Regions from separate parts of the Paenibacillus sp. FSL H7-0940 genome, predicted to be linked through region 1. Evidence: a T-box and tRNA genes for the amino acid it is inferred to sense, from the RefSeq annotation. Region 1 holds a T-box; the other regions hold tRNA genes.
What was found. The T-box of region 1 lies ahead of ileS (isoleucine--tRNA ligase). A T-box ahead of a tRNA ligase gene usually reads a tRNA of that ligase, here a tRNA-Ile.
Positions count from the first base shown of each region.

Region 1 (9,443 bases):
GGATGGAATCTGCGCAGATGTGTATCGGCTTAGTCGCAGTAAAGTGCTGGCTCCGATCAAAGCTGGTCGCTGCCGTGTGAACTGGAAAGTTGAGGAAGATCCCTCCAAGTCGCTAAAAGCGGGTGATGTCGTATCCATTCAGGGATTTGGCCGCTTCAAGGTTATGGAACAGGATGGGATGACCAAAAAAGGGCGTTGCCGAGTGAAAATCGGCAAATTTGCCTGAGTCTGTTGCAGGAAAATCCGCTTTCTTGTCGAAATGTTTATCATAAAGGTGTAGAAAATACGCGGTGTATCCGATAAACATTAAGTCAAAGCTTTACATGAACGTTGGAGGATGCAATTCTGATCCTGCATTCCGTATACGTTGCCAAGGTTAGGCATCAACGATACGGCCCCTTGGGTGGTACCCATATGCTGCAAACCTTCTCTGGACGGGAAGGAACTTTAACAGGAGGTGGACAGCATGCCATTAACGCCGCTGGACATACACAACAAGGAATTTTCCCGACGTTTGCGCGGGTATGACGAGGATGAAGTCAATGAATTCCTGGATCAAGTCATCAAAGATTACGAAGGCGTCATTCGCGAGAACAAAGAGCTGAGCAATCAGTTGCTGTCCGTTCAGGAGAAACTGGATCATTTTTCTACAATTGAAGAGACGCTTAGCAAAACGATCATCATTGCGCAGGAAGCTGCTGATGATGTGAAGGGTAATGCGAAGAAAGAAGCGCAGTTGATCGTGAAGGAAGCAGAGAAAAATGCAGACCGGATCGTGAACGAATCGTTGGGCAAATCTCGCAAAATTGCTTTGGAAGTGGAAGAACTGAAAAAGCAGGCCTCGATTTACCGTGCCCGTTTCCGCACGCTTGTTGAAGCGCAGCTTGAACTGTTGACTCAGGATGGTTGGGAAGTGCTGGAGAGCCGGGAGCAGGAAGTGCGTGACCGTGAGCGGGAGATGAAAGAAATTTATTAGTCTGTCGCCTGGTTGACTTTTGTCTGCAAAGAGGCTATAACTATATTCATAATGAATAGTGATTCCATGACGGGTTCAGTACGTTATGATCTCATCCCTCAGAGAGTTGGTGGTTGGTGCAAACCAATGGATGAGTTATAGCCGAATATCTCCCCGGAGAAGTGACGCTGAAGCGGTGATCTTGATTGCCGAGTGTAAGCCGAACCGTAAGCCGTACGTTATAACGGCACCCTGCGGTAGTATAGCGGGGCATAAGCGCTGTTGATGACAGAGCATACCCAGGCTTGCCTGGATGTGGTTTGTGATGAACAGAATTAGGGTGGTAACGCGAGTATAGCCTCGTCCCTTTCCAGGGACGGGGCTTTTTTGTGTCCAAAAAAGGCGAACGTCCATGAGGCCCGAAAGGACCTCAAGGAGAGAGCCACCTGCCGGGGGAGCGAAGCACCCGGCAACACCCGCCTCGCGGTAAGGCCATGCGGCGTTCACGCAGGGAACAGCCGCAAAATGGCCGCCATCACGCACATTAACCTTCGCCCATAAGCGCCACCGATCCCCCAACGACAACCCATCCCGGGTGTCCAGAGGGCGGAGCGCCTATGGGGTCCCCCTTGGCAAGGGGGATTTAGGGGGATTGAAACGCTTTTGTGGACGGTCCACAATCCAACCAAAGAAAGGGAAGATAATCATCATGCAACGAGTTGACGTCAAAGAGAAGGCACGTGCCAGAGAATTACGCGTGTTAGATAAATGGAAAACGGAGAATACATTCAAAAGATCCATCGAAAACCGGGAGGGAAAACCAAACTTCGTATTTTATGAAGGGCCGCCTACAGCGAACGGAAAACCGCATATCGGTCACGTACTGGGACGGGTAATCAAGGATTTTGTTGGACGGTATAACACGATGAAAGGTTACCGTGTCGTTCGTAAAGCGGGTTGGGATACACATGGTCTGCCTGTAGAACTGGGTGTACAGAAAAAGCTTGGTATCTCCCACAAGTGGGAAATCGAAGATTATGGCGTGGAGAAATTCATTAACGAATGTAAAGCGAGCGTATTCGAGTACGAGCAACAATGGCGTGATTTGACAGAAGGCATCGGATATTGGACGGATATGAATAACCCGTATATCACCCTTGATAACAACTACATCGAGAGTGTATGGAACATCCTGGCGACGATCCACGAAAAAGGCCTGTTGTATCGTGGTCATCGTGTGAGCCCGTATTGCCCATCTTGCCAGACAACACTGAGCTCCCATGAAGTTGCACAAGGGTACAAAGACGTTAAAGATCTGAGTGCTACAGCGAAATTCAAACTGAATGACAGCGGAGAATTTGTACTGGCTTGGACGACAACACCTTGGACATTGCCTTCGCACGTTGCACTTGCCGTGAATCCGGATATGGACTACTCCCGTGTTCGTCAAGGTGATGAAGTGTACATCATGGCAACCAACCTGGTTGAAAAAGTGATGAAAGATACCAAGGGTGAGTATGAGATCATCGGTGCACTGAAAGGTGCCGACCTCGTTGGCAAAACGTATGATCCTCCGTTCAACTACGTACAGGCTGAGAAAGCCAACATCATTCTGGGTGCAAGCTTTGTAACGGATGCAAGTGGTACGGGTATCGTACACATGGCTCCTGCCCATGGTGAAGATGACTACCGTGTATGCCGTGAGAATGGGATCAGCTTTGTGAACATGGTGGACTTGGAAGGTAAATTTGTCGCTGAGGTTACTGACTTTGCCGGACGTTTCGTGAAGGATTGTGATATTGATATCGTAAGATATCTGTCTGAGCATGGACGTTTGTTCAGCAAAGAAAAATATGAGCACAGCTATCCGTTCTGCTGGCGTTGTGATACACCGCTTCTGTACTATGCAATGGACAGTTGGTTTATCCAAACAACAGCCATCAAGGACCAATTGATTGCCAACAACAGTGAAGTGGATTGGTACCCCGGTCACGTTCGTGAAGGTCGCTTCGGGAAATTCCTTGAGGATCTGGTGGATTGGAATATCAGCCGTGATCGTTATTGGGGAACTCCGCTGAACATCTGGGTGTGTGAGGAGACTGGCGAACAATTTGCACCACACAGCATTGCAGAATTGCGTGCTCGTGCGGTAGGTGATGTGCCAGAGAATCTTGAATTGCATAAACCATATGTGGATGACGTTAAAGTCATGAGCTCTTGTGGCAAATATGAGATGAAACGTACACCGGAAGTGATCGATGTCTGGTTCGACAGCGGCTCCATGCCGTTTGCCCAGCAGCACTATCCATTTGAAAATAAAGAAGTATTCGAACAGCAGTACCCTGCGGATATGATCTGTGAAGGGATTGACCAGACACGTGGCTGGTTCTACAGCTTGCTGGCGGTTTCCACCCTTTTGACAGGCAAAGCGCCTTACAAAGCGGTTATGGCTACAGGACACGTTCTTGACGAGAACGGACAGAAGATGTCCAAATCCAAAGGTAACGTTATCGATCCTTGGGAAGTAATTGAAGAATACGGTACAGATGCATTCCGCTGGGCTTTGTTGTCTGACAGTGCACCGTGGAACAGCAAACGTTTCTCCAAAGGTATCGTAGGGGAAGCCAAATCCAAAATGGTGGATACGCTGGTTAACACCCATGCATTTCTGACGCTTTATGCTACCATTGATGGATTTGATCCACAGGAGCACCCGTTCCAACTGTCCGCACACAAGCTGGATCGCTGGATTCTGTCGAGACTGAACAGCCTGATCCTGGTTGTAGAAAAAGCGTTGCTGGTTAACGATTATCTGAACTCTTCCAAAGCGATTGAAGCATTTGTTGATGAGTTGAGTAACTGGTATATCCGTCGTTCCCGTGACCGTTTCTGGGGAAGTGGCCTGACAGAGGATAAATTGGATGCTTACCGTACATTGACTGAGGTGTTGGTGACTACTGCGAAACTGGTTGCTCCGTTTACACCGATGCTTGCAGAAGATATCTATCTGAACCTTGCAACAGGTGAGAGTGTGCACATGGAAGACTATCCAGTAGCTAATGAAGCGCTGATTGATGCAGGACTGGAACAGGATATGGAGACGGCTCGCCGCGTGGTTGAACTTGCCCGTAACGTTCGTAACGAAACAGGCATCAAGACACGTCAGCCACTGTCCGAATTAATCGTTTCTTTGGATAAAGGGTTTGACCTGGCAAGTTACGAAGAGATCATCAAAGAAGAGATCAATGTAAAAGGAATCCGTACGGAGCATAATGATGCGGAATTCGTTGACTTTACATTGAAGCTGAACCTGAAGGTCGCAGGTAAAAAATACGGTAAAAACGTAGGGTTCCTGCAGAACTTCTTCAAAGGAATGTCAGCCGATGAGACGCGTAAAGTGGTTTCGGAAGGTGTACTGAACATCGTTTCACCGGAAGGTGAAGAGCTGCAAGTGACGAGCGAAGAATTATTGGTTGATAAACAGGCCAAATCAGGCTTTGCTTCAGCATCAGGTTACGGTCTGACGGTTGCGCTCAATACCGAAATCACGCCAGCATTGGAACAGGAAGGCTGGGTTCGTGAAGTGGTTCGTGCTGTGCAGGATACCCGGAAACGACTGGACCTCCCAATTGAGAAAAGAGTACGTTTGACACTGGATGTGGATGCATCCCTTCAGGAAGCTATTCAGGCGTTTGATGATGTGTTGCGTGAAAATGTTCTCGTAACCGAAGTTACATTTGGCTCGAATGAGGCCATGGAACGTGTTGAAGCCGGAGGCAAATCGATCGGTATATACATCGAAGCATAATTTGGATTATGTAATATTCAACAAGGACAGAATATAGGATATAAATAAACGAGCCGCAGAGGCAGGGACATATTCCCTGTATCTGGGCTCGTTTGTTTTTTAGGCAATAAGGCAATGATTCTATAGTGCAGTCAATCTATATTGATCAAAGGAACTGACCAAAACATGAGCGAACATGACAAGCAAACCGCATCCACTTCACAACAATCAACATCAGATAATCTCAATTCCCATGACAAAATTGAAGAGTTACATACCCTGACGAACCGTCTGGCGAATGAACTGGAACGTTCACGAATAGCGCAATACACAGAATTGCTGAACAGACCATGGAAATTGATCGGATTGAACCTGTTGTCTGGAGCCGCACGAGGTGTGGGGATTGCGATTGGGTTTACCTTTTTCGCAGCAACAATTATTTACGTTTTGCAGCTACTTGGGGCGCTCAATCTTCCCATTGTTGGAGATTACATCGCTGATATTGTACGCATTGTCCAGCGCCAGCTTGATATGAACACATACTAAGCGATGAGCAGTGATTAAAGGTGAAGGATATCAAAGTGCTTTTAGTAAATGTCATCCGTCTCCATATCCGGTTCTAACAGACCCTCGCCCTCACGGTTCTCCAGGTACTGGCGATATTGCCGATTGCGCACGATGGAGACGTCATGACCATAGATGTCCGTGGCAACAAAGCTTTCGTACGCTTCAACGCAGCCTTCCACTTCATCGGTGGCTTCAATCGCCATAACATCATAGCTGTCGATATCGCGTCCTTCAGCCATGGCTGGTGAGTTCGATGTGCCCCAGCTTTCAACAATCTGCCAAGTGTCTTCACCATCGAAGCCATTTTGATCATCACGCTCGTCCAGACTGGTTCGACCAAATGCCGGGGCGAGGAATTCTTCCTCTACAGGACGGTTCTCAGAGACAACGGTTTCCGGTTGATGTTTTTTGCAGTATTTGGTGTAGGGAACAGCTTCCATGCGTTCATAAGGGATGGGTTGCTGGCAGACCGCACATGTACCGTAATGTCCTTCTTCGATGGAGTGCAGTGCAGAATCGATTCGTTCCAATTGGAATTCATCATGTTCCAGCAGGGAAATATCTTTCTCGCGTTCATACACCTCCGTAGCTATGTCGCCAGGATGGTTATCAATTGGTGATAATTCACCTGTCTGTAGTTTAAGGGAGTCTCCAAGGCCATAATGCTCGGTTTCCGACAGTCTATGTTCAATATCGCGTTTATCGGACATCAGTTGGGAACGTAAAAATTGCAGTTGTTCGTTAGTAAAATGTGACATGATTTTCCCCTTTCTGCTTTCATGCTGGAATCCGGATTTTGACTCTATTGTAGGATGTGCCATTGAGGGCAAGATTACAGAAGGGAAATGTTATCGTTTTTGCCATAAGCATTGCGATGTAGCGCGTCGTGGACGATTTCCAAACAGCTGTGCTACAATAAACAAGTCTGGCGTAAGCCTGGTATCGTTTGGAAAAGACAAGAACGGAGTGACAAACAAACGTGGTGTATTATATCCTTGCTTTTATCGTATTTTTATTGGATCAGGGAACCAAGTATCTGATTGCAACCCGGATGGAACTCAGAGAAGAAATTCCGGTCATCGGCAATTTCTTTGTCATCACATCACATCGTAACTCAGGAGCAGCATTTGGCATTCTGCAAGACCAGCGTTGGTTCTTTATTGTGGTTACGTTGATTGTGGTCGTTGCCTTGATTTGGTATTTGCAAAAGGTAAAAGATACCCCGCACAAATTGCTGCCTGTGGCGCTTAGTTTGGTGCTTGGTGGAGCAATTGGCAACTTCCTTGACCGGGCATTGACCGGAGAAGTTGTAGATTTTGTACAACTTAATTTTGGAAGTTATACGTTTCCCATTTTTAACATCGCCGATTCGGCAATCTGCATCGGTGTAGGGTTGATCATAGTGGAGACATTGCTTGAAGGACGGCGCGAAAAAGCAGCCGCGAAGATTGAAGGGAATGAACATCATGAGTAATCCGAATAAGGAACAGATTAACGACGAAGAACTAATGAATGGCAATGAACGTATGGAATGGACCGTTGCCGCTGAACATAAAAAAGAACGAATTGACAAATATATTACGGAAGCCGTGGATAACGTATCTCGCTCCCAAGTTCAATTGTGGATCGGAGACGGGATGGTTACTGTAAATGGTGCTGTTGTCAAAGCCAATGCCAAGTTATCCGAAGGTGATCTGATTGAACTACAGATTCCTGAACCGGCTGCCGTTGAGATCGTTGCCGAAGATATTCCGCTGGAAGTGGTATATGAAGACAGCGACCTGATCGTGATTAACAAACAGCGTGGTCTTGTGGTGCATCCGGCACCAGGACATACGTCGGGTACCCTCGTTAATGCACTTATGCATCACTGCAAAGACCTCTCGGGTATTAATGGAGAGTTGCGCCCGGGTATTGTGCACCGTATCGATAAGGATACATCCGGCCTGATCATGGCTGCCAAGAACGATCGTGCTCATGCATCACTGGCTGCTCAGTTGAAGGAACATACGGTGAATAGACGGTATATTGCGCTTGTTCATGGTCATCTTAATCATGATCAAGGGACCATTGATGCACCAATTGGACGAGATACCAATGACCGCAAAATGTATACGGTCACAGAACGTAACAGTAAACATGCCGTTACTCATTTTACCGTTACAGAGCGAATTAATGATTACACCTTGCTGGAATTGAAACTGGAGACAGGACGTACTCACCAGATTCGGGTTCACATGAAATTTATCGGTCACCCGCTTGTAGGAGATCCAACTTATGGACGGAATAAAGGCATCAAAATGCAAGGACAGGCTCTTCATGCGGCTATTCTTGGATTTGTGCATCCAACAACGGGAGAATACCTTGAATTTTCAGCTCCGATTCCGCAAGATATGGAAGACGTGCTTGCCTCGCTGCGCAGTCGTTAACAGTTCCAAGAAAGTACAAATGTTCGGATACTTTGTCCATGGCTTTGATCACGCAAATGCTTCATATTAAAGTGTAGAAATTTGCGTCAAATGAGGAGATGAACAACGTTATGAGTATCGATAAATATCAAGAAACTTACATTCAGACTAATTTTGCCGACCGTATCGGTGGCTCCAACTATGGTAAAGACACGAACATTTATAAATTCGAGAAAATCAAACGTGCCAAAGCTTCGGCCAAAAAAGATTTTCCCGATGTGGAACTGATCGACCTTGGTGTAGGTGAACCGGACGAAATGGCGGATGCAGGCATTGTAGCTGCACTTGCAGAAGAAGCTTCCAGACCTGAGAACCGTGGTTATGCCGATAATGGTATTCCTGAATTCAAGGCTGCTGCTGCTTCTTACCTGAAAAACGTATTCAACGTAGAAGGTATCGATGCAGATACTGAGATCGTACACTCCATTGGTTCCAAACCGGCTTTGGCTATGATGCCTTCATGCTTCATCAATCCGGGTGATGTGACAATCATGACCGTTCCAGGTTACCCGGTTATGGGTACACATACGAAGTATCTGGGTGGAGAAGTGTTCAACATCCAATTGACGAAAGAGAACAACTTCTTGCCTGATCTGACGGCTATCCCGGAAGACATCGCAAAACGTGCGAAGTTGCTCTACCTGAACTATCCGAACAACCCAACAGGCGCAAGCGCGACGGTGGAGTTCTTCACTGAAGTTGTGGAATGGGCTAAGAAATACAATGTTGTGGTTGTACATGATGCTCCATATGCAGCATTGACGTATGATGGCAAAAAACCGTTCAGCTTCTTGTCGGTACCTGGTGCGAAGGATGTTGGCGTAGAGCTGCACTCTCTATCCAAGTCCTACAACATGACGGGTTGGAGAATCGGATTCGTAGCGGGTAACCCGCTTGTAGTCAAAGCATTCAGTGACGTGAAGGACAACAATGACTCCGGTCAGTTTATCGCGATTCAAAAGGCTGCTGCTTATGGATTGAATCACCCTGAGATCACGGAAAAAATTGCAGAGAAATATTCCCGTCGTCACGACATGCTCGTTGCCGTACTGAACGAACTGGGCTTCCAGGCTGAAAAACCTAAAGGTTCATTCTTCCTGTATGTAGAAGCACCAAAAGGTGTGGTTGGCGGACGTCGCTTTGAATCCGGCGAAGATTTCTCCCAATTCCTGATCCGTGAGAAACTGATCTCATCCGTACCTTGGGATGATGCCGGTAACTTTGTTCGTTTCTCCGTAACCTTTGAAGCGAAGGGTGAAGAGGAAGAGAAACGTGTTATTGCTGAGATCAAACGTCGTCTGAGCGACGTACAATTTGAATTTTAATCGCATCACCCAATAGTTAAATCATGTACTAACGAAGAGACCGGAAACGGTCTCTTTTTTTATGCCCATATTAGAATTTTTTCATTTACTCCCTTTACAAAATTATACAAGCAACATATGATTAGATCTTTACGTTATTTCTTATATACAGAAGTTGTTGTTGAAGGGAGTTATTACAATTGTTATCATCACGAACAAGTACGGTGTCCTCACCGGCTACAGGAACAGGCAGTACAGTGTCAGGATTAATCAGATTGTTAAGACCCAAACAGTGGACTAAAAATCTGCTGTTATTTGCTGCGTTACTATTTTCTTTTGAGGAGATTCGGACTGAAACCATT
Region 1 covers NZ_CP150280.1:821,975-831,417, forward strand. The annotation lists gene MHB71_RS03445 (YlmH/Sll1252 family protein) at 1-226, shown strand, start outside; gene MHB71_RS03450 (DivIVA domain-containing protein) at 467-976, shown strand; T-box leader at 1,034-1,326, shown strand; gene ileS (isoleucine--tRNA ligase) at 1,665-4,763, shown strand; gene MHB71_RS03460 (DUF5665 domain-containing protein) at 4,929-5,288, shown strand; gene MHB71_RS03465 (TraR/DksA C4-type zinc finger protein) at 5,330-6,067, opposite strand; gene lspA (signal peptidase II) at 6,289-6,783, shown strand; gene MHB71_RS03475 (RluA family pseudouridine synthase) at 6,767-7,738, shown strand; gene MHB71_RS03480 (LL-diaminopimelate aminotransferase) at 7,849-9,102, shown strand; gene MHB71_RS03485 (decaprenyl-phosphate phosphoribosyltransferase) at 9,306-9,443, shown strand, end outside.

Region 2 (9,443 bases), 2.6 Mb from region 1:
CTTATCGTTGCAAAGGTGTACCGGAAAATCAAGCCGAAATCATCGTATGCTCTGGTAACTTTCATGGAAGAACTCTGACGGTTACCTCTTTTTCTTCTTCAGCGGAGTATAAAAAAGATTTTGGACCGTTCACACCTGGATTCCGGATTATTCCCTATGGAGATATTGAAGCGCTGAAGCAGGCCATTACACCAAATACGGCTGGTTTTCTTGTAGAGCCTATTCAGGGCGAAGCTGGAATCGTTATCCCGCCTGATGGATATTTGGCAGAAGCTTTTGCTCTGTGTAAGAGCCAGCAGGTGTTGACTGTATCTGATGAGATCCAGACCGGATTTGGCAGAACAGGTCGCCGTTTTGCCTCCGACTGGGAAGGGGTTGAACCGGACATCTGGATTATGGGCAAAGCGCTGGGGGGAGGAGTCATGCCCATCTCGGCTATCGCTGCTGATGCGGAGATACTTGATTTGTTTGAGCCAGGGTCTCATGGTTCTACGTTTGGGGGTAACCCACTCGCCTGCGCCGTAGCTATAGCAGCTCTGAAAGTTCTTGAAGATGAGAAGCTTGCTGAGCGATCTGAGCGTCTGGGGAACTATTTTATGAAAAGACTTCGAGATATTCGCAGTTCAGCCATACGGGATATTCGGGGGAAAGGCTTATTTATTGGTGTTGATCTGCATGAACCAGCCCGCCCTTATTGTGAGCGTTTGATGTCTGTTGGACTGCTGTGTAAAGAAACACATGAGACAACCATTCGATTTGCCCCACCACTGACGATTAAAGAGTCCGAGATTGACTGGGCACTGGAGAGAATTGAGCAGGTATTGATCACCAATGAGGGAGCTGACCTACATGAAAAATGATGATGATGTCCATGGTGGAATAAAAGATACTTCTATTGATACAAGTCAAACATCTGTGCGGCGTAATATTGCTATCATTAAGGTTCCTTTTGGACTCGGTGGAGCAAGAGGTGGAGCAGAGTTGGGGCCAGATGAATTGATTACAGCTGGACTGAAGCGGGAGATTGCGAGTCTTGGGCTAGTGCTTTCCAAAGAAGTGCGGGTAGATTGTCCTTCTGAACCGGCTGCCCCTATTGAGAGAAATCGTGTAAAACACTTAAATGAGGTACGTCAGGTCAGTGAGAAGGTGTGTAGTGAAGTATCAGGTGCAGTAGAGGAGGGGGCTTTCCCACTTGTGCTTGGGGGAGATCATAGTGTAGCGATTGGTACTTTTGCCGGTCTAACAGCGCACTATTCGAATTTGGGTGTGATCTGGTTTGATGCGCATGCAGACTTGAATACGGAAGAACGCAGCTTGTCCGGTAATATGCATGGGATGAGTGTGGCTGCATCCTTGGGGCATACTGCATTCAATCTGTCGCACATTGCTGGAGCGGGCGCGTTTATTGATCCGTCCAACTTGGTCTATATTGGTCTGCGTGATCTGGATGAGTATGAGAAAGAGCAGATTAAGGGACTGGGAATCCGAGCATTTACGATGCATGATATTGACCGGATGGGAATAAAGCAAGTTATTGAGGAAGCAATAGCTACAGCGGGAAAAGGGACAGATGGTATTCATGTCAGCTTTGACATGGATTGTCTGGATCCGCGGGAAGCTCCGGGTGTGGGAACCCCAGTACCTGGTGGTCTGAATTACCGAGAGGCACATTATGCATTGGAGATACTTGCTTCCACAAAACAAGTTACGTCGATGGAACTGGTTGAGGTGAATCCGTTGTTTGATCATAATAGACATACGGCACGACTTGGCGTGGAACTGATCGCTTCGTTACTTGGTAAGCGCATATTGTAAGCACTGAGAAGTGAAACGGAATATGTAAGCTGTGCCCAAGGAATATACTTTATTATCTATTATAGAAGGAAAGAAAACTGAGATCTCCGAAAACCAGGGCTAGTCACAATCAATTGTTCACTGCAATCGCAGTGGAAGTGGCTTCCCTGGTTATGTTTAATGGACATGTATATTAGAAGCACCGTAATAAGGATGCTGAGAGTGATTTCTATAATACAGGAGCGTCAGATTACATATTGTGCTGATGATGTGGGTTGATTATCATTTTTGAAAAAAGACTTGCAATTGAAATCTGTACATGATATATTCTAATTCCGGCCAAGAAAACACGGTTTACACGGTGCGGCAAGCGAATGAAATAAGCTTCGAAAGAAACTTAAAAAAAGAGCTTGCAAAGTTGGTTCGGACATGATATAATATAAGAGTTACTGAATAGAACAATATTTAGTAACGAAACAAGTTTGATCTTTGAAAACTGAACAACGAGTGAGTAAACATTCTGCTTGCAGAATGAACGCGAAAGTTTGAGACAAGCCTTGGCTTGAATCGACTGGAGCACAAATGAGATTTTTAATCTCGTCAGATTCAAAATGAGCTTATCGCTCTTTTCAATACTTTATTGGAGAGTTTGATCCTGGCTCAGGACGAACGCTGGCGGCATGCCTAATACATGCAAGTCGAGCGGACTTGAAGAGAAGCTTGCTTCTCTGATGGTTAGCGGCGGACGGGTGAGTAACACGTAGGCAACCTGCCCTCAAGTTTGGGACAACTACCGGAAACGGTAGCTAATACCGAATAATTGTTTTCTTCGCCTGAAGAGAACTGGAAAGACGGAGCAATCTGTCACTTGGGGATGGGCCTGCGGCGCATTAGCTAGTTGGTGAGGTAACGGCTCACCAAGGCGACGATGCGTAGCCGACCTGAGAGGGTGATCGGCCACACTGGGACTGAGACACGGCCCAGACTCCTACGGGAGGCAGCAGTAGGGAATCTTCCGCAATGGGCGAAAGCCTGACGGAGCAATGCCGCGTGAGTGATGAAGGTTTTCGGATCGTAAAGCTCTGTTGCCAGGGAAGAACGCTTGGGAGAGTAACTGCTCTCAAGGTGACGGTACCTGAGAAGAAAGCCCCGGCTAACTACGTGCCAGCAGCCGCGGTAATACGTAGGGGGCAAGCGTTGTCCGGAATTATTGGGCGTAAAGCGCGCGCAGGCGGTCATTTAAGTCTGGTGTTTAATCCCGGGGCTCAACCCCGGATCGCACTGGAAACTGGGTGACTTGAGTGCAGAAGAGGAGAGTGGAATTCCACGTGTAGCGGTGAAATGCGTAGATATGTGGAGGAACACCAGTGGCGAAGGCGACTCTCTGGGCTGTAACTGACGCTGAGGCGCGAAAGCGTGGGGAGCAAACAGGATTAGATACCCTGGTAGTCCACGCCGTAAACGATGAGTGCTAGGTGTTAGGGGTTTCGATACCCTTGGTGCCGAAGTTAACACATTAAGCACTCCGCCTGGGGAGTACGGTCGCAAGACTGAAACTCAAAGGAATTGACGGGGACCCGCACAAGCAGTGGAGTATGTGGTTTAATTCGAAGCAACGCGAAGAACCTTACCAGGTCTTGACATCTGAATGACCGGTGCAGAGATGTACCTTTTCTTCGGAACATTCAAGACAGGTGGTGCATGGTTGTCGTCAGCTCGTGTCGTGAGATGTTGGGTTAAGTCCCGCAACGAGCGCAACCCTTATATTTAGTTGCCAGCACTTCGGGTGGGCACTCTAGATAGACTGCCGGTGACAAACCGGAGGAAGGTGGGGATGACGTCAAATCATCATGCCCCTTATGACCTGGGCTACACACGTACTACAATGGCCGGTACAACGGGCTGCGAAATCGCGAGATGGAGCCAATCCCAACAAAGCCGGTCTCAGTTCGGATTGCAGGCTGCAACTCGCCTGCATGAAGTCGGAATTGCTAGTAATCGCGGATCAGCATGCCGCGGTGAATACGTTCCCGGGTCTTGTACACACCGCCCGTCACACCACGAGAGTTTATAACACCCGAAGTCGGTGGGGTAACCGCAAGGAGCCAGCCGCCGAAGGTGGGATAGATGATTGGGGTGAAGTCGTAACAAGGTAGCCGTATCGGAAGGTGCGGCTGGATCACCTCCTTTCTATGGAGAATCGTTTCCCGAGTGGAAACATTCAAATACGCAGCTTAGCTGCAAAACACTCACTCGTTGTTCGGTTTTGAGAGCTCAAACTCTCAAAACAGCTTGCTTTTGCATGGAGCTTGTTCTTTGAAAACTAGATATCGAAACGAAACAAACGCGAATTAGAACATTCCTTTTTAGCTGAACTTGTGTTAAACAAGTTTCAATAAAAACGGTAGTCAAATTGCTTTTGTGATGGTATCGGGTGAGAGCGACTTTTGGCTTTGCGCAAGCAAAACAAGGGAAGCGAGCGACCGAAACCGGAACAAAATGGTTAAGCTACTAAGAGCACACGGAGGATGCCTAGGCGCTAGGAGCCGATGAAGGACGTGGCGAACAACGAAACTGCCTCGGGGAGCTGTAAGCAAGCTTTGATCCGGGGGTGTCCGAATGGGGAAACCCAGCTGGGGTAATTTCCAGTTACTCATAACTGAATACATAGGTTATGCAGAGGCATACCAGGGGAACTGAAACATCTAAGTACCCTGAGGAAGAGAAAACAATAGTGATTCCGTCAGTAGCGGCGAGCGAACGCGGAGAAGCCCAAACCAGAGAGCTTGCTCTTTGGGGTTGTGGGACGTCTCACATGGAGTTACAAAGGAACCGGTTAAGCGAAGAGGTCTGGAAAGGCCCGCCAAAGAAGGTAAAAGCCCTGTAGTTGAAAGTTGGTTCCCTCCGAGACGGATCCCGAGTAGTGCGGGGCACGTGAAACCCCGTATGAATCCGGCAGGACCATCTGCCAAGGCTAAATACTTCCTAGCGACCGATAGTGAAGCAGTACCGTGAGGGAAAGGTGAAAAGCACCCCGGAAGGGGAGTGAAATAGAACCTGAAACCGTGTGCTTACAAAAAGTCAGAGCCCGTTTTAGGGGTGATGGCGTGCCTTTTGTAGAATGAACCGGCGAGTTACGTTCCCGTGCAAGGTTAAGGTGAAGAGCCGGAGCCGCAGCGAAAGCGAGTCTGAATAGGGCGATGTAGTACGTGGACGTAGACCCGAAACCGGGTGATCTACCCCTGTCCAGGGTGAAGGTGCGGTAACACGCACTGGAGGCCCGAACCCACGCATGTTGAAAAATGCGGGGATGAGGTGGGGGTAGCGGAGAAATTCCAATCGAACTCGGAGATAGCTGGTTCTCCCCGAAATAGCTTTAGGGCTAGCCTCGGAAAACAGAGTCGTGGAGGTAGAGCACTGATTGGGTGCGGGGCCCGCAAGGGTTACCAAGCTCAGTCAAACTCCGAATGCCATAGACTTACTTCCGGGAGTCAGACAGTGAGTGCTAAGATCCATTGTCAAAAGGGAAACAGCCCAGACCATCAGCTAAGGTCCCCAAGTGTGTGTTAAGTGGGAAAGGATGTGGAGTTGCACAGACAACCAGGATGTTGGCTTAGAAGCAGCCATCATTGAAAGAGTGCGTAATAGCTCACTGGTCGAGTGACTCTGCGCCGAAAATGTAACGGGGCTAAACACACCACCGAAGCTATGGCTTGATGCTTTGCATCAGGGGTAGGGGAGCGTTGTATAAGGGTTGAAGGTGTACCGTAAGGAGCGCTGGACATTATACAAGTGAGAATGCCGGTATGAGTAACGAAAAGATCAGTGAGAATCTGATCCGCCGAAAGCCTAAGGGTTCCTGAGGAAGGCTCGTCCGCTCAGGGTAAGTCGGGACCTAAGGCGAGGCCGAAAGGCGTAGTCGAAGGACAACAGGTCGAAATTCCTGTACCACCGTAAGCCGTTATGAGCAATGGGGGGACGCAGTAGGGTAGTGACGCGGACTGATGGATGTCCGTCTAAGCAGTAAGGCTGATGTGTAGGCAAATCCGCACATTGTAAGGCTGAGCTGTGATGGGGAGCGAAAATTATAGTAGCGAAGGTCATGATCTCACACTGCCAAGAAAAGCCTCTAGCCAGGTGATGGTGCCCGTACCGCAAACCGACACAGGTAGGCGAGAAGAGTATTCTAAGGCGCGCGGAAGAACTCTCGTTAAGGAACTCGGCAAAATGACCCCGTAACTTCGGGAGAAGGGGTGCCCCGGTAGTGTGAATAGCACGAGGGGGCCGCAGTGAAAAGGCCCAAGCGACTGTTTAGCAAAAACACAGGTCTGTGCGAAGCCGTAAGGCGAAGTATACGGGCTGACGCCTGCCCGGTGCTGGAAGGTTAAGGGGAGTGGTTAGGAGCAATCCGAAGCTGTGAACCGAAGCCCCAGTAAACGGCGGCCGTAACTATAACGGTCCTAAGGTAGCGAAATTCCTTGTCAGGTAAATTCTGACCCGCACGAATGGCGTAACGACTTGGGCGCTGTCTCAACGAGAGATCCGGTGAAATTTTAATACCTGTGAAGATGCAGGTTACCCGCGACAAGACGGAAAGACCCCATGGAGCTTTACTGCAGCTTGATATTGAATTTGGGTACGATCTGTACAGGATAGGTGGGAGCCTTTGAAACGTGAGCGCCAGCTTGCGTGGAGGCAACGTTGGGATACCACCCTGATCGTATCTAGGTTCTAACCTGGTACCGTAATCCGGTGCGGGGACAGTGTCAGGTGGGCAGTTTGACTGGGGCGGTCGCCTCCTAAAGAGTAACGGAGGCGCCCAAAGGTTCCCTCAGAATGGTTGGAAATCATTCGAAGAGTGCAAAGGCATAAGGGAGCTTGACTGCGAGACCTACAAGTCGAGCAGGGACGAAAGTCGGGCTTAGTGATCCGGTGGTACCGCATGGAAGGGCCATCGCTCAACGGATAAAAGCTACCCTGGGGATAACAGGCTTATCTCCCCCAAGAGTCCACATCGACGGGGAGGTTTGGCACCTCGATGTCGGCTCATCGCATCCTGGGGCTGAAGTAGGTCCCAAGGGTTGGGCTGTTCGCCCATTAAAGCGGTACGCGAGCTGGGTTCAGAACGTCGTGAGACAGTTCGGTCCCTATCTGTCGTGGGCGTAGGAAATTTGAGAGGAGCTGTCCTTAGTACGAGAGGACCGGGATGGACGTACCGCTGGTGTACCAGTTGTTCCGCCAGGAGCACCGCTGGGTAGCTATGTACGGACGGGATAAACGCTGAAAGCATCTAAGCGTGAAGCCCCCCTCAAGATGAGATTTCCCAGTATGTAAGACCCCTTGAAGACGACGAGGTAGATAGGCTGGGGGTGGAAGTGCAGCAATGCATGGAGCTGACCAGTACTAATCGGTCGAGGGCTTATCCAATAGCAAGTTGTAATTCGCATGTTTCGTTTCGAATCTAGTTTTCAGAGAACGATCTCTGAATGTAAGCTATGCTATGCGTTTGGTGGCGATGGCGGAGGGGTTCCACACGTACCCATCCCGAACACGACCGTTAAGCCCTCTAGCGCCGATGGTACTTGGACCGCAGGGTCCTGGGAGAGTAGGACGCCGCCAAGCGATTTCCCTTTGGGGTATTTTTTTTGCCCCCCTTGCCAAGGAATAAGGGATATATATTAGGGCCCTTAGCTCAGTTGGTTAGAGCGCACCTCTGATAAGGGTGAGGCCGGTGGTTCGAGTCCACCAGGGCCCATAGCAAGACCACAACAAGAAATACACAGTGTATGGGGCCATAGCTCAGCTGGGAGAGCGCCTGCCTTGCAAGCAGGAGGTCAGCGGTTCGATCCCGCTTGGCTCCACCATTCCCTGATAGCTCAGTTGGTAGAGCACTCGACTGTTAATCGAGTTGTCACAGGTTCGAGCCCTGTTCGGGGAGCCATATGGAGAGGTGTCCGAGCTGGCCGAAGGAGCACGATTGGAAATCGTGTAGGCGTCACAAGCGTCTCGAGGGTTCGAATCCCTCTCTCTCCGCCAGATATTTTTAGCAAGGCCCGTTGGTCAAGGGGTTAAGACACCTCCCTTTCACGGAGGTAACAGGGGTTCGAATCCCCTACGGGTCATATTATGGAGGCTTAGCTCAGCTGGGAGAGCATCTGCCTTACAAGCAGAGGGTCGGGGGTTCGATCCCCTCAGCCTCCACCATATAACTTTATAATGACGCGGGGTGGAGCAGCCCGGTAGCTCGTCGGGCTCATAACCCGAAGGCCGCAGGTTCAAATCCTGCCCCCGCAATTAACTTTCCTTGAGAAAGTGATCTGGAACCGTGGTGTAGTTGGCCTAACATGCCTGCCTGTCACGCAGGAGATCGCGGGTTCGAATCCCGTCGGTTCCGCCATTTTTTAATTAAATATACACCGTGCCGGTGTAGCTCAACTGGTAGAGCAACTGACTTGTAATCAGTAGGTTGGGGGTTCAAGTCCTCTCGCCGGCACCATTTTTTAGTATTTACATCTGAATTTGTGATAGAATGTATATTACAAGTAAAATTGTTAATACTAAGATACTCTTAGTGGATGAATGGCTTACTCTATGGCGGTCGTGGCGAAGTGGTTAACGCACCGGTTTGTGGATCCGGCATTCGGGGGTTCAATTCCCCTCGATCGCCCCATGATTTTTTAATGGGGATTAGCCAAGCGGTAAGGCAACGGACTTTGACTCCGTCATGCATAGGTTCAAATCCTATATCCCCAGCCATTTCATTACGAGTCATTAGCTCAGTTGGTAGAGCACCTGACTTTTAATCAGGGTGTCGAAGGTTCGAGCCCTTCATGACTCACCATTATATTTTGCGGTCGTGGCGGAATTGGCAGACGCGCACGGTTCAGGTCCGTGTGGGCTAACCCCCGTGGAGGTTCGAGTCCTCTCGACCGCACCATATGTTTTGCGGAAGTGGCTCAGCGGTAGAGCATCGCCTTGCCAAGGCGAGGGTCGCGGGTTCGATTCCCGTCTTCCGCTCCAATATTTGCGCCCTTAGCTCAGCTGGATAGAGCGTTTGACTACGAATCAAAAGGCCGGGAGTTCGAATCTCTCAGGGCGCGCCATTATTCTCATAAGTATCGGGATGTAGCTCAGCTTGGTAGAGCACCTGGTTTGGGACCAGGGGGTCGCATGTTCAAATCGTGTCATCCCGATTTTTTTTATTTGCGGGTGTAGTTCAATGGTAGAACTTTAGCCTTCCAAGCTAATAGCGTGGGTTCGATTCCCATCACCCGCTTCCTAGTAACATATAGAAGAGCCTTTGCTTATAGCAAAGGCTTTTTTTGTGTTAAAAAGAATAAGTGTAATTTATTTAAAATAGGGTCAATTGTCATTTGATTAAGGATGGAATCTTTGTTTAAATAAATAGAACAATTCGTATCTGATTAACCGTATTTATTTATAAAGGAGGACAAACAGTAATGAAAAGAGCTCTGGTCATTGGTGGAAACGGAACATTAGGTAAAGCCGTTGTTGCGAAACTGAGAGATTATTCCATTGAGGTTATTACAGCAGGTAGACAATCCGGGGATGTTCAGGTGGATATGACGTCGACAGAGAGTATTACTACCCTCTTCGAAACGGTGAGAAATATTGATTACGTCATTGTG
Region 2 covers NZ_CP150280.1:5,328,956-5,338,398, reverse strand. The annotation lists gene MHB71_RS23525 (ornithine--oxo-acid transaminase) at 1-860, shown strand, start outside; gene rocF (arginase) at 850-1,815, shown strand; rRNA gene MHB71_RS23515 (16S ribosomal RNA) at 2,432-3,984, shown strand; rRNA gene MHB71_RS23510 (23S ribosomal RNA) at 4,296-7,221, shown strand; rRNA gene rrf (5S ribosomal RNA) at 7,300-7,416, shown strand; tRNA gene MHB71_RS23500 (tRNA-Ile) at 7,476-7,549, shown strand; tRNA gene MHB71_RS23495 (tRNA-Ala) at 7,583-7,658, shown strand; tRNA gene MHB71_RS23490 (tRNA-Asn) at 7,660-7,735, shown strand; tRNA gene MHB71_RS23485 (tRNA-Ser) at 7,739-7,830, shown strand; tRNA gene MHB71_RS23480 (tRNA-Glu) at 7,845-7,916, shown strand; tRNA gene MHB71_RS23475 (tRNA-Val) at 7,923-7,998, shown strand; tRNA gene MHB71_RS23470 (tRNA-Met) at 8,015-8,088, shown strand; tRNA gene MHB71_RS23465 (tRNA-Asp) at 8,114-8,191, shown strand; tRNA gene MHB71_RS23460 (tRNA-Thr) at 8,215-8,290, shown strand; tRNA gene MHB71_RS23455 (tRNA-His) at 8,389-8,464, shown strand; tRNA gene MHB71_RS23450 (tRNA-Gln) at 8,476-8,550, shown strand; tRNA gene MHB71_RS23445 (tRNA-Lys) at 8,560-8,635, shown strand; tRNA gene MHB71_RS23440 (tRNA-Leu) at 8,645-8,731, shown strand; tRNA gene MHB71_RS23435 (tRNA-Gly) at 8,740-8,814, shown strand; tRNA gene MHB71_RS23430 (tRNA-Arg) at 8,821-8,897, shown strand; tRNA gene MHB71_RS23425 (tRNA-Pro) at 8,914-8,987, shown strand; tRNA gene MHB71_RS23420 (tRNA-Gly) at 9,000-9,070, shown strand; gene MHB71_RS23415 (short chain dehydrogenase) at 9,255-9,443, shown strand, end outside.
Region 2: it has a tRNA-Ile gene. The T-box ahead of ileS (isoleucine--tRNA ligase) is inferred to sense a tRNA for this amino acid. The anticodon was not compared.

Region 3 (9,443 bases), 2.6 Mb from region 1:
CCCATGCTTCGGGCGTGTGCAGCAAAGTCCATTGGCATGTAATCCCCGGTCAGTCGTCCACTCTCGGATTCCCGATAACGGAACTCATTGCCGAACCCGTCACTACCATGTTCCCGCTGTAAATTATGAATACATTGGAATCCATTGTTGTTGAATAATAAAATAGTCATCTTCTTCTGTTCCTGCAAACTGGTCACAAACTCCGAATGCAGCATCAGATAACTGCCATCCCCTACCATGGCGTACACTTCACGATCCGGCTCGGCAAGTGCTGCTCCGAACGCTCCACTTACCTCGTACCCCATACAGGAGAACCCATACTCCATGTGATACGTCTTTGGTTCAGCCGCACGCCACAGACGATGCAGATCGCCTGGCAGACTGCCCGCCGCACACACAATAACGGAAGATGGATCAATGGTCCGGTTAACGATGCCAACTGCTGTAGTCTGTGCCAGCCCTGCTTCATGTTGAGCTGCATACAGCCGATCCACTTCTGCATTCCATTCAGCGCGGAGATCAGCGATTTCGGATGCGCCATATGCACTTCGGTATTGTCTTTCCTGCAATTCCTTCTGCAAAGCCTGCAATCCTTCGCGTGCATCTGCCAGAATGGCTTCCCCGCCTAACTTGGCGGCATCCATGCCATTCAGGTTAATGTTGATGAATGAAGCTTCCGGATGTTGAAAAGCAGAGCGGGACGCCGTCGTAAAATCCGAGAACCGCGTACCGACGCCGATCACAACGTCTGCTTCTCTCGCCAGCCTATTGGCTGCTAGAGAACCTGTAACCCCGATGGCCCCCACATTTAGTGGGTGGTCCCAAGAAACTGCGCTCTTGCCCGCCTGCGTCTCGGCGATCGGAATACCAAATGCCTCGGCGAATTCCACGAGTTGAACGGACGCCTCAGAGTACAACACACCGCCGCCTGCAACGAGCAGCGGTTTCCTGCCTCGGGCAATCTGCTCCGTTGCCCGCTCAATGGCTGCCTGTACTGGGGGGCGACGATCCAGATAATGTACTTTGCGGGCAAAGAACGATTCTGGATAATCGTACGCCTCTGCCTGCACATCCTGCGGCAGTGCGAGCGTTACTGCTCCCGTCTCTGCTGGATCGGTTAGCACACGCATGGCCTGTGTGACAGCAATCATCAACTGTTCGGGACGAACAATGCGATCCCAGTACTTGCTGACGGCTTTGAATGGATCAGTTGCTGAGATTGTATAATCACTGCTCACTTCCAACTGCTGAAGTACCGGGTCCGGTTCCCGTGTAGCAAAGTTATCTCCAGGAAGTAATAAAACCGGAATCCGGTTCACCGTTGCAGTAGCTGCGGCTGTAATCATATTCAAAGCACCAGGTCCAATGGATGTTGTACATGCATAAATCTGTCTACGGTTCTTCTGCTTGGCATAAGCCGTTGCCGTATGCACCATACCTTGTTCGTTCTTGCCTTGCATATACGTCAGGCTTCCCGGACTGCGCTCCAGCGCTTCTCCAATGCCTGTTACATTGCCATGTCCAAAAATACCGATGATTCCCTTCACAAACTTGGTTTCCACCCCGTCAACCGAGATATATTGCTGATCCAGGTATCGAAGCAGTGCCTGAGCCATCGTTAGTCGAATTGTATTCATGAATTGATCGCCGTCCTTTCCTTTACGGGTTAAGCGCTTAATCTACGTTAAGTTTAAGCGCCTTACCCCTAAAGGTTAAGCGCTTAATTGATATGGTATTACAGGTTAATGATTTACGCAAGCTATTTTTGTAAGCGTTTTTATAAATTGTGATAAAGAAAAGATATTCTTGTGTTCGAACATGTGTTAGACCTTCTCTATTTGAACACTTCCACAATGACTAAGGACAGACTTAAAAGAGAGGGGAATATATCGTGAGGATGGGATACACGCTAAAGCCATATAATCCGTGATCTTTGCATACAATTATAATCAATATGCCTGTGAATGCAAAAAAAGAAAGAGACGGTGAGTACCATCTCTTTCTTTTCAATATTTAAGCGGGTGATGGGAATCGAACCCACGCTATTAGCTTGGAAGGCTAAAGTTCTACCATTGAACTACACCCGCATAACAACAATCGGGATGACACGATTTGAACATGCGACCCCCTGGTCCCAAACCAGGTGCTCTACCAAGCTGAGCTACATCCCGTTAACTATACCGGCGAGAGGACTCGAACCTCCACGGTTTCCCACTCGATTTTGAGTCGAGCGCGTCTGCCATTCCGCCACGCCGGCAAAATATGAAGTTATAATGGCGCGCCCTGAGAGATTCGAACTCCCGGCCTTTTGATTCGTAGTCAAACGCTCTATCCAGCTGAGCTAAGGGCGCAAAATATTGGAGCGGAAGACGGGAATCGAACCCGCGACCCTCGCCTTGGCAAGGCGATGCTCTACCGCTGAGCCACTTCCGCAAATAAAGGATGCGCGTGGAGGGACTTGAACCCCCACGTCAAAGACGCTAGATCCTAAGTCTAGTGCGTCTGCCAATTCCGCCACACGCGCATATAATGGTGAGTCATGAAGGGCTCGAACCTTCGACACCCTGATTAAAAGTCAGGTGCTCTACCAACTGAGCTAATGACTCATAGAAAAACTGGTGGAGGATGATGGATTCGAACCACCGAACCCGTACGGGAGCAGATTTACAGTCTGATGCGTTTGGCCGCTTCGCTAATCCTCCAGGATTACATGGTGCCGGCGAGAGGACTTGAACCCCCAACCTACTGATTACAAGTCAGTTGCTCTACCAGTTGAGCTACACCGGCGTATTACATGGTGTTATAAATGGTGGCTCGGGACGGAATCGAACCGCCGACACGAGGATTTTCAGTCCTCTGCTCTACCGACTGAGCTACCGAGCCTTACTAGAATAAAAAAATGGCGGAACCGACGGGATTCGAACCCGCGATCTCCTGCGTGACAGGCAGGCATGTTAGGCCAACTACACCACGGTTCCAGATCACTTTCTCAAAGGAAAGTATAATTGCGGGGGCAGGATTTGAACCTGCGGCCTTCGGGTTATGAGCCCGACGAGCTACCGGGCTGCTCCACCCCGCGTCGTTATAAAGTTTATATGGTGGAGGCTGAGGGGATCGAACCCCCGACCCTCTGCTTGTAAGGCAGATGCTCTCCCAGCTGAGCTAAGCCTCCATATTATGACCCGTAGGGGATTCGAACCCCTGTTACCTCCGTGAAAGGGAGGTGTCTTAACCCCTTGACCAACGGGCCTTACTGGCTCCCCGAACAGGGCTCGAACCTGTGACAACTCGATTAACAGTCGAGTGCTCTACCAACTGAGCTATCAGGGAATGGTGGAGCCAAGCGGGATCGAACCGCTGACCTCCTGCTTGCAAGGCAGGCGCTCTCCCAGCTGAGCTATGGCCCCATACACTGTGTATTTCTTGTTGTGGTCTTGCTATGGGCCCTGGTGGACTCGAACCACCGGCCTCACCCTTATCAGAGGTGCGCTCTAACCAACTGAGCTAAGGGCCCTTATCAATTTTCGAAAAAAAATACCCCAATGGGGTTTCGCTTGGCGGCGTCCTACTCTCCCAGGACCCTGCGGTCCAAGTACCATCGGCGCTAGAGGGCTTAACGGTCGTGTTCGGGATGGGTACGTGTGGAACCCCTCCGCCATCGCCACCAAACGCGTAGCTTACATTTCAGAGTTGTTGTTCTCTGAAAACTAGATTCGAAACGAAACATGCGAATTACAACTTGCTAATTGGATAAGCCCTCGACCGATTAGTACTGGTCAGCTCCATGCATTGCTGCACTTCCACCCCCAGCCTATCTACCTCGTCGTCTTCAAGGGGTCTTACATACTGGGAAATCTCATCTTGAGGGGGGCTTCACGCTTAGATGCTTTCAGCGTTTATCCCGTCCGTACATAGCTACCCAGCGGTGCTCCTGGCGGAACAACTGGTACACCAGCGGTACGTCCATCCCGGTCCTCTCGTACTAAGGACAGCTCCTCTCAAATTTCCTACGCCCACGACAGATAGGGACCGAACTGTCTCACGACGTTCTGAACCCAGCTCGCGTACCGCTTTAATGGGCGAACAGCCCAACCCTTGGGACCTACTTCAGCCCCAGGATGCGATGAGCCGACATCGAGGTGCCAAACCTCCCCGTCGATGTGGACTCTTGGGGGAGATAAGCCTGTTATCCCCAGGGTAGCTTTTATCCGTTGAGCGATGGCCCTTCCATGCGGTACCACCGGATCACTAAGCCCGACTTTCGTCCCTGCTCGACTTGTAGGTCTCGCAGTCAAGCTCCCTTATGCCTTTGCACTCTTCGAATGATTTCCAACCATTCTGAGGGAACCTTTGGGCGCCTCCGTTACTCTTTAGGAGGCGACCGCCCCAGTCAAACTGCCCACCTGACACTGTCCCCGCACCGGATTACGGTACCAGGTTAGAACCTAGATACGATCAGGGTGGTATCCCAACGTTGCCTCCACACAAGCTGGCGCTCATGCTTCAAAGGCTCCCACCTATCCTGTACAGATCGTACCCAAATTCAATATCAAGCTGCAGTAAAGCTCCATGGGGTCTTTCCGTCTTGTCGCGGGTAACCTGCATCTTCACAGGTATTAAAATTTCACCGGATCTCTCGTTGAGACAGCGCCCAAGTCGTTACGCCATTCGTGCGGGTCAGAATTTACCTGACAAGGAATTTCGCTACCTTAGGACCGTTATAGTTACGGCCGCCGTTTACTGGGGCTTCGGTTCACAGCTTCGGATTGCTCCTAACCACTCCCCTTAACCTTCCAGCACCGGGCAGGCGTCAGCCCGTATACTTCGCCTTACGGCTTCGCACAGACCTGTGTTTTTGCTAAACAGTCGCTTGGGCCTTTTCACTGCGGCCCCCTCGTGCTATTCACACTACCGGGGCACCCCTTCTCCCGAAGTTACGGGGTCATTTTGCCGAGTTCCTTAACGAGAGTTCTTCCGCGCGCCTTAGAATACTCTTCTCGCCTACCTGTGTCGGTTTGCGGTACGGGCACCATCACCTGGCTAGAGGCTTTTCTTGGCAGTGTGAGATCATGACCTTCGCTACTATAATTTTCGCTCCCCATCACAGCTCAGCCTTACGATGTGCGGATTTGCCTACACATCAGCCTTACTGCTTAGACGGACATCCATCAGTCCGCGTCACTACCCTACTGCGTCCCCCCATTGCTCATAACGGCTTACGGTGGTACAGGAATTTCGACCTGTTGTCCTTCGACTACGCCTTTCGGCCTCGCCTTAGGTCCCGACTTACCCTGAGCGGACGAGCCTTCCTCAGGAACCCTTAGGCTTTCGGCGGATCAGATTCTCACTGATCTTTTCGTTACTCATACCGGCATTCTCACTTGTATAATGTCCAGCGCTCCTTACGGTACACCTTCAACCCTTATACAACGCTCCCCTACCCCTGATGCAAAGCATCAAGCCATAGCTTCGGTGGTGTGTTTAGCCCCGTTACATTTTCGGCGCAGAGTCACTCGACCAGTGAGCTATTACGCACTCTTTCAATGGTGGCTGCTTCTAAGCCAACATCCTGGTTGTCTGTGCAACTCCACATCCTTTCCCACTTAACACACACTTGGGGACCTTAGCTGATGGTCTGGGCTGTTTCCCTTTTGACAATGGATCTTAGCACTCACTGTCTGACTCCCGGAAGTAAGTCTATGGCATTCGGAGTTTGACTGAGCTTGGTAACCCTTGCGGGCCCCGCACCCAATCAGTGCTCTACCTCCACGACTCTGTTTTCCGAGGCTAGCCCTAAAGCTATTTCGGGGAGAACCAGCTATCTCCGAGTTCGATTGGAATTTCTCCGCTACCCCCACCTCATCCCCGCATTTTTCAACATGCGTGGGTTCGGGCCTCCAGTGCGTGTTACCGCACCTTCACCCTGGACAGGGGTAGATCACCCGGTTTCGGGTCTACGTCCACGTACTACATCGCCCTATTCAGACTCGCTTTCGCTGCGGCTCCGGCTCTTCACCTTAACCTTGCACGGGAACGTAACTCGCCGGTTCATTCTACAAAAGGCACGCCATCACCCCTAAAACGGGCTCTGACTTTTTGTAAGCACACGGTTTCAGGTTCTATTTCACTCCCCTTCCGGGGTGCTTTTCACCTTTCCCTCACGGTACTGCTTCACTATCGGTCGCTAGGAAGTATTTAGCCTTGGCAGATGGTCCTGCCGGATTCATACGGGGTTTCACGTGCCCCGCACTACTCGGGATCCGTCTCGGAGGGAACCAACTTTCAACTACAGGGCTTTTACCTTCTTTGGCGGGCCTTTCCAGACCTCTTCGCTTAACCGGTTCCTTTGTAACTCCATGTGAGACGTCCCACAACCCCAAAGAGCAAGCTCTTTGGTTTGGGCTTCTCCGCGTTCGCTCGCCGCTACTGACGGAATCACTATTGTTTTCTCTTCCTCAGGGTACTTAGATGTTTCAGTTCCCCTGGTATGCCTCTGCATAACCTATGTATTCAGTTATGAGTAACTGGAAATTACCCCAGCTGGGTTTCCCCATTCGGACACCCCCGGATCAAAGCTTGCTTACAGCTCCCCGAGGCAGTTTCGTTGTTCGCCACGTCCTTCATCGGCTCCTAGCGCCTAGGCATCCTCCGTGTGCTCTTAGTAGCTTAACCATTTTGTTCCGGTTTCGGTCGCTCGCTTCCCTTGTTTTACTTGCGCAAAGCCAAAAGTCGCTCTCACCCGATACCCTCACAAAAGCAATTTGACTACCGTTTTTATTGAAACTTGTTTAACACAAGTTCAGCTAAAAAGGAATGTTCTAATTCGCGTTTGTTTCGTTTCGATATCTAGTTTTCAAAGAACAAGCTCCATGCAAAAGCAAGCTGTTTTGAGAGTTTGAGCTCTCAAAACCGAACAACGAGTGAGTGTTTTGCAGCTAAGCTGCGTATTTGAATGTTTCCACTCGGGAAACGATTCTCCATAGAAAGGAGGTGATCCAGCCGCACCTTCCGATACGGCTACCTTGTTACGACTTCACCCCAATCATCTATCCCACCTTCGGCGGCTGGCTCCTTGCGGTTACCCCACCGACTTCGGGTGTTATAAACTCTCGTGGTGTGACGGGCGGTGTGTACAAGACCCGGGAACGTATTCACCGCGGCATGCTGATCCGCGATTACTAGCAATTCCGACTTCATGCAGGCGAGTTGCAGCCTGCAATCCGAACTGAGACCGGCTTTGTTGGGATTGGCTCCATCTCGCGATTTCGCAGCCCGTTGTACCGGCCATTGTAGTACGTGTGTAGCCCAGGTCATAAGGGGCATGATGATTTGACGTCATCCCCACCTTCCTCCGGTTTGTCACCGGCAGTCTATCTAGAGTGCCCATCCGAAATGCTGGCAACTAAATATAAGGGTTGCGCTCGTTGCGGGACTTAACCCAACATCTCACGACACGAGCTGACGACAACCATGCACCACCTGTCTCCTCTGTCCCGAAGGAAAGATACATCTCTGCATCGATCAGAGGGATGTCAAGACCTGGTAAGGTTCTTCGCGTTGCTTCGAATTAAACCACATACTCCACTGCTTGTGCGGGTCCCCGTCAATTCCTTTGAGTTTCAGTCTTGCGACCGTACTCCCCAGGCGGAGTGCTTAATGTGTTAACTTCGGCACCAAGGGTATCGAAACCCCTAACACCTAGCACTCATCGTTTACGGCGTGGACTACCAGGGTATCTAATCCTGTTTGCTCCCCACGCTTTCGCGCCTCAGCGTCAGTTACAGCCCAGAGAGTCGCCTTCGCCACTGGTGTTCCTCCACATATCTACGCATTTCACCGCTACACGTGGAATTCCACTCTCCTCTTCTGCACTCAAGTCACCCAGTTTCCAGTGCGATCCGGGGTTGAGCCCCGGGATTAAACACCAGACTTAAATGACCGCCTGCGCGCGCTTTACGCCCAATAATTCCGGACAACGCTTGCCCCCTACGTATTACCGCGGCTGCTGGCACGTAGTTAGCCGGGGCTTTCTTCTCAGGTACCGTCACCTTGAGAGCAGTTACTCTCCCAAGCGTTCTTCCCTGGCAACAGAGCTTTACGATCCGAAAACCTTCATCACTCACGCGGCATTGCTCCGTCAGGCTTTCGCCCATTGCGGAAGATTCCCTACTGCTGCCTCCCGTAGGAGTCTGGGCCGTGTCTCAGTCCCAGTGTGGCCGATCACCCTCTCAGGTCGGCTACGCATCGTCGCCTTGGTGAGCCGTTACCTCACCAACTAGCTAATGCGCCGCAGGCCCATCCCCAAGTGACAGATTGCTCCGTCTTTCCAGTTTCCTTCAGGCGAAGAAAACAATTATTCGGTATTAGCTACCGTTTCCGGTAGTTGTCCCAAACTTGAGGGCAGGTTGCCTACGTGTTACTCACCCGTCCGCCGCTAACCATCAGAGAAGCAAGCTTCTCTTCAAGTCCGCTCGACTTGCATGTATTAGGCATGCCGCCAGCGTTCGTCCTGAGCCAGGATCAAACTCTCCAATAAAGTATTGAAAAGAGCGATAAGCTCATTTTGAATCTGACGAGATTAAAAATCTCAATTGTGCTCCAGTCGATTCAAGCCAAGGCTTGTCTCAAACTTTCGCGTTCATTCTGCAAGCAGAATGTTTACTCACTCGTTGTTCAGTTTTCAAAGATCAAACTTGTTTTCGTTACCGAGCGTTGTTCTCCTCAGCAACTTTTATATCATAACACTTCCGAACCAACTTAGCAAGCTCTTTTTTTTAAGTTTCTTTCGAAGCTTATTTGTTTTGCCTGCGGCACTTTGTTTCTCGTGTTTTTTTGGCCGGAAATAGAATATATCATATACACAACACAATTACTACTTGTAAAATATCCCATCTAAAAACTAATTATATATTTGATTCAATCTCTTCATAATCTCTTTTCCAATGGCAATATCCTCTTACTATATCCTATATACACTCACCGGTCTAATCTATCTCAATAATAGGTTGTGAATAGACTCATTCAACATCATTACATTCGTTCTATAAGATAAGAAACATAATACATCTTCTCAATAACACTGCTATCTATTATGTCGGTATCAAATCTAATAATTAAGCTCCATAAGCTGTGGGCTTATATAGATTCTGCTTTTCACTTTTTATACCATTATTAGTCTCTGAACCTGCCCATCACTATCGTGTCGTGATACTGTCCATCCGTGTGTCGCCGATCCTTTTTCAAAATACCTTCAATCTCGAAGCCACTCTTTTAGTATAACTCGATTGCCTTTTCATTGGATGCCAGCACGTTCAACGTCATCTTCTCTACACCAGTCCGGTCTGCCCATTCTATCGACCTCTCCAACAAGTTCTTGCCAATCCCATGTCCCCAGAACTCTCGGGCTACACACACGCCGAACTCAACTTTATGGCAAAAGCGCT
Region 3 covers NZ_CP150280.1:5,364,056-5,373,498, forward strand. The annotation lists gene iolD (3D-(3,5/4)-trihydroxycyclohexane-1,2-dione acylhydrolase (decyclizing)) at 1-1,637, opposite strand, end outside; tRNA gene MHB71_RS23675 (tRNA-Gly) at 2,017-2,087, opposite strand; tRNA gene MHB71_RS23680 (tRNA-Pro) at 2,098-2,171, opposite strand; tRNA gene MHB71_RS23685 (tRNA-Leu) at 2,179-2,257, opposite strand; tRNA gene MHB71_RS23690 (tRNA-Arg) at 2,275-2,351, opposite strand; tRNA gene MHB71_RS23695 (tRNA-Gly) at 2,359-2,433, opposite strand; tRNA gene MHB71_RS23700 (tRNA-Leu) at 2,444-2,524, opposite strand; tRNA gene MHB71_RS23705 (tRNA-Lys) at 2,531-2,606, opposite strand; tRNA gene MHB71_RS23710 (tRNA-Tyr) at 2,617-2,702, opposite strand; tRNA gene MHB71_RS23715 (tRNA-Thr) at 2,712-2,787, opposite strand; tRNA gene MHB71_RS23720 (tRNA-Phe) at 2,808-2,883, opposite strand; tRNA gene MHB71_RS23725 (tRNA-Asp) at 2,901-2,978, opposite strand; tRNA gene MHB71_RS23730 (tRNA-Met) at 3,006-3,079, opposite strand; tRNA gene MHB71_RS23735 (tRNA-Val) at 3,097-3,172, opposite strand; tRNA gene MHB71_RS23740 (tRNA-Glu) at 3,179-3,250, opposite strand; tRNA gene MHB71_RS23745 (tRNA-Asn) at 3,255-3,330, opposite strand; tRNA gene MHB71_RS23750 (tRNA-Ala) at 3,332-3,407, opposite strand; tRNA gene MHB71_RS23755 (tRNA-Ile) at 3,441-3,514, opposite strand; rRNA gene rrf (5S ribosomal RNA) at 3,553-3,669, opposite strand; rRNA gene MHB71_RS23765 (23S ribosomal RNA) at 3,747-6,672, opposite strand; rRNA gene MHB71_RS23770 (16S ribosomal RNA) at 6,984-8,536, opposite strand; partial or broken gene MHB71_RS23775 (GNAT family N-acetyltransferase) at 9,172-9,443, opposite strand, start outside.
Region 3: it has a tRNA-Ile gene. The T-box ahead of ileS (isoleucine--tRNA ligase) is inferred to sense a tRNA for this amino acid. The anticodon was not compared.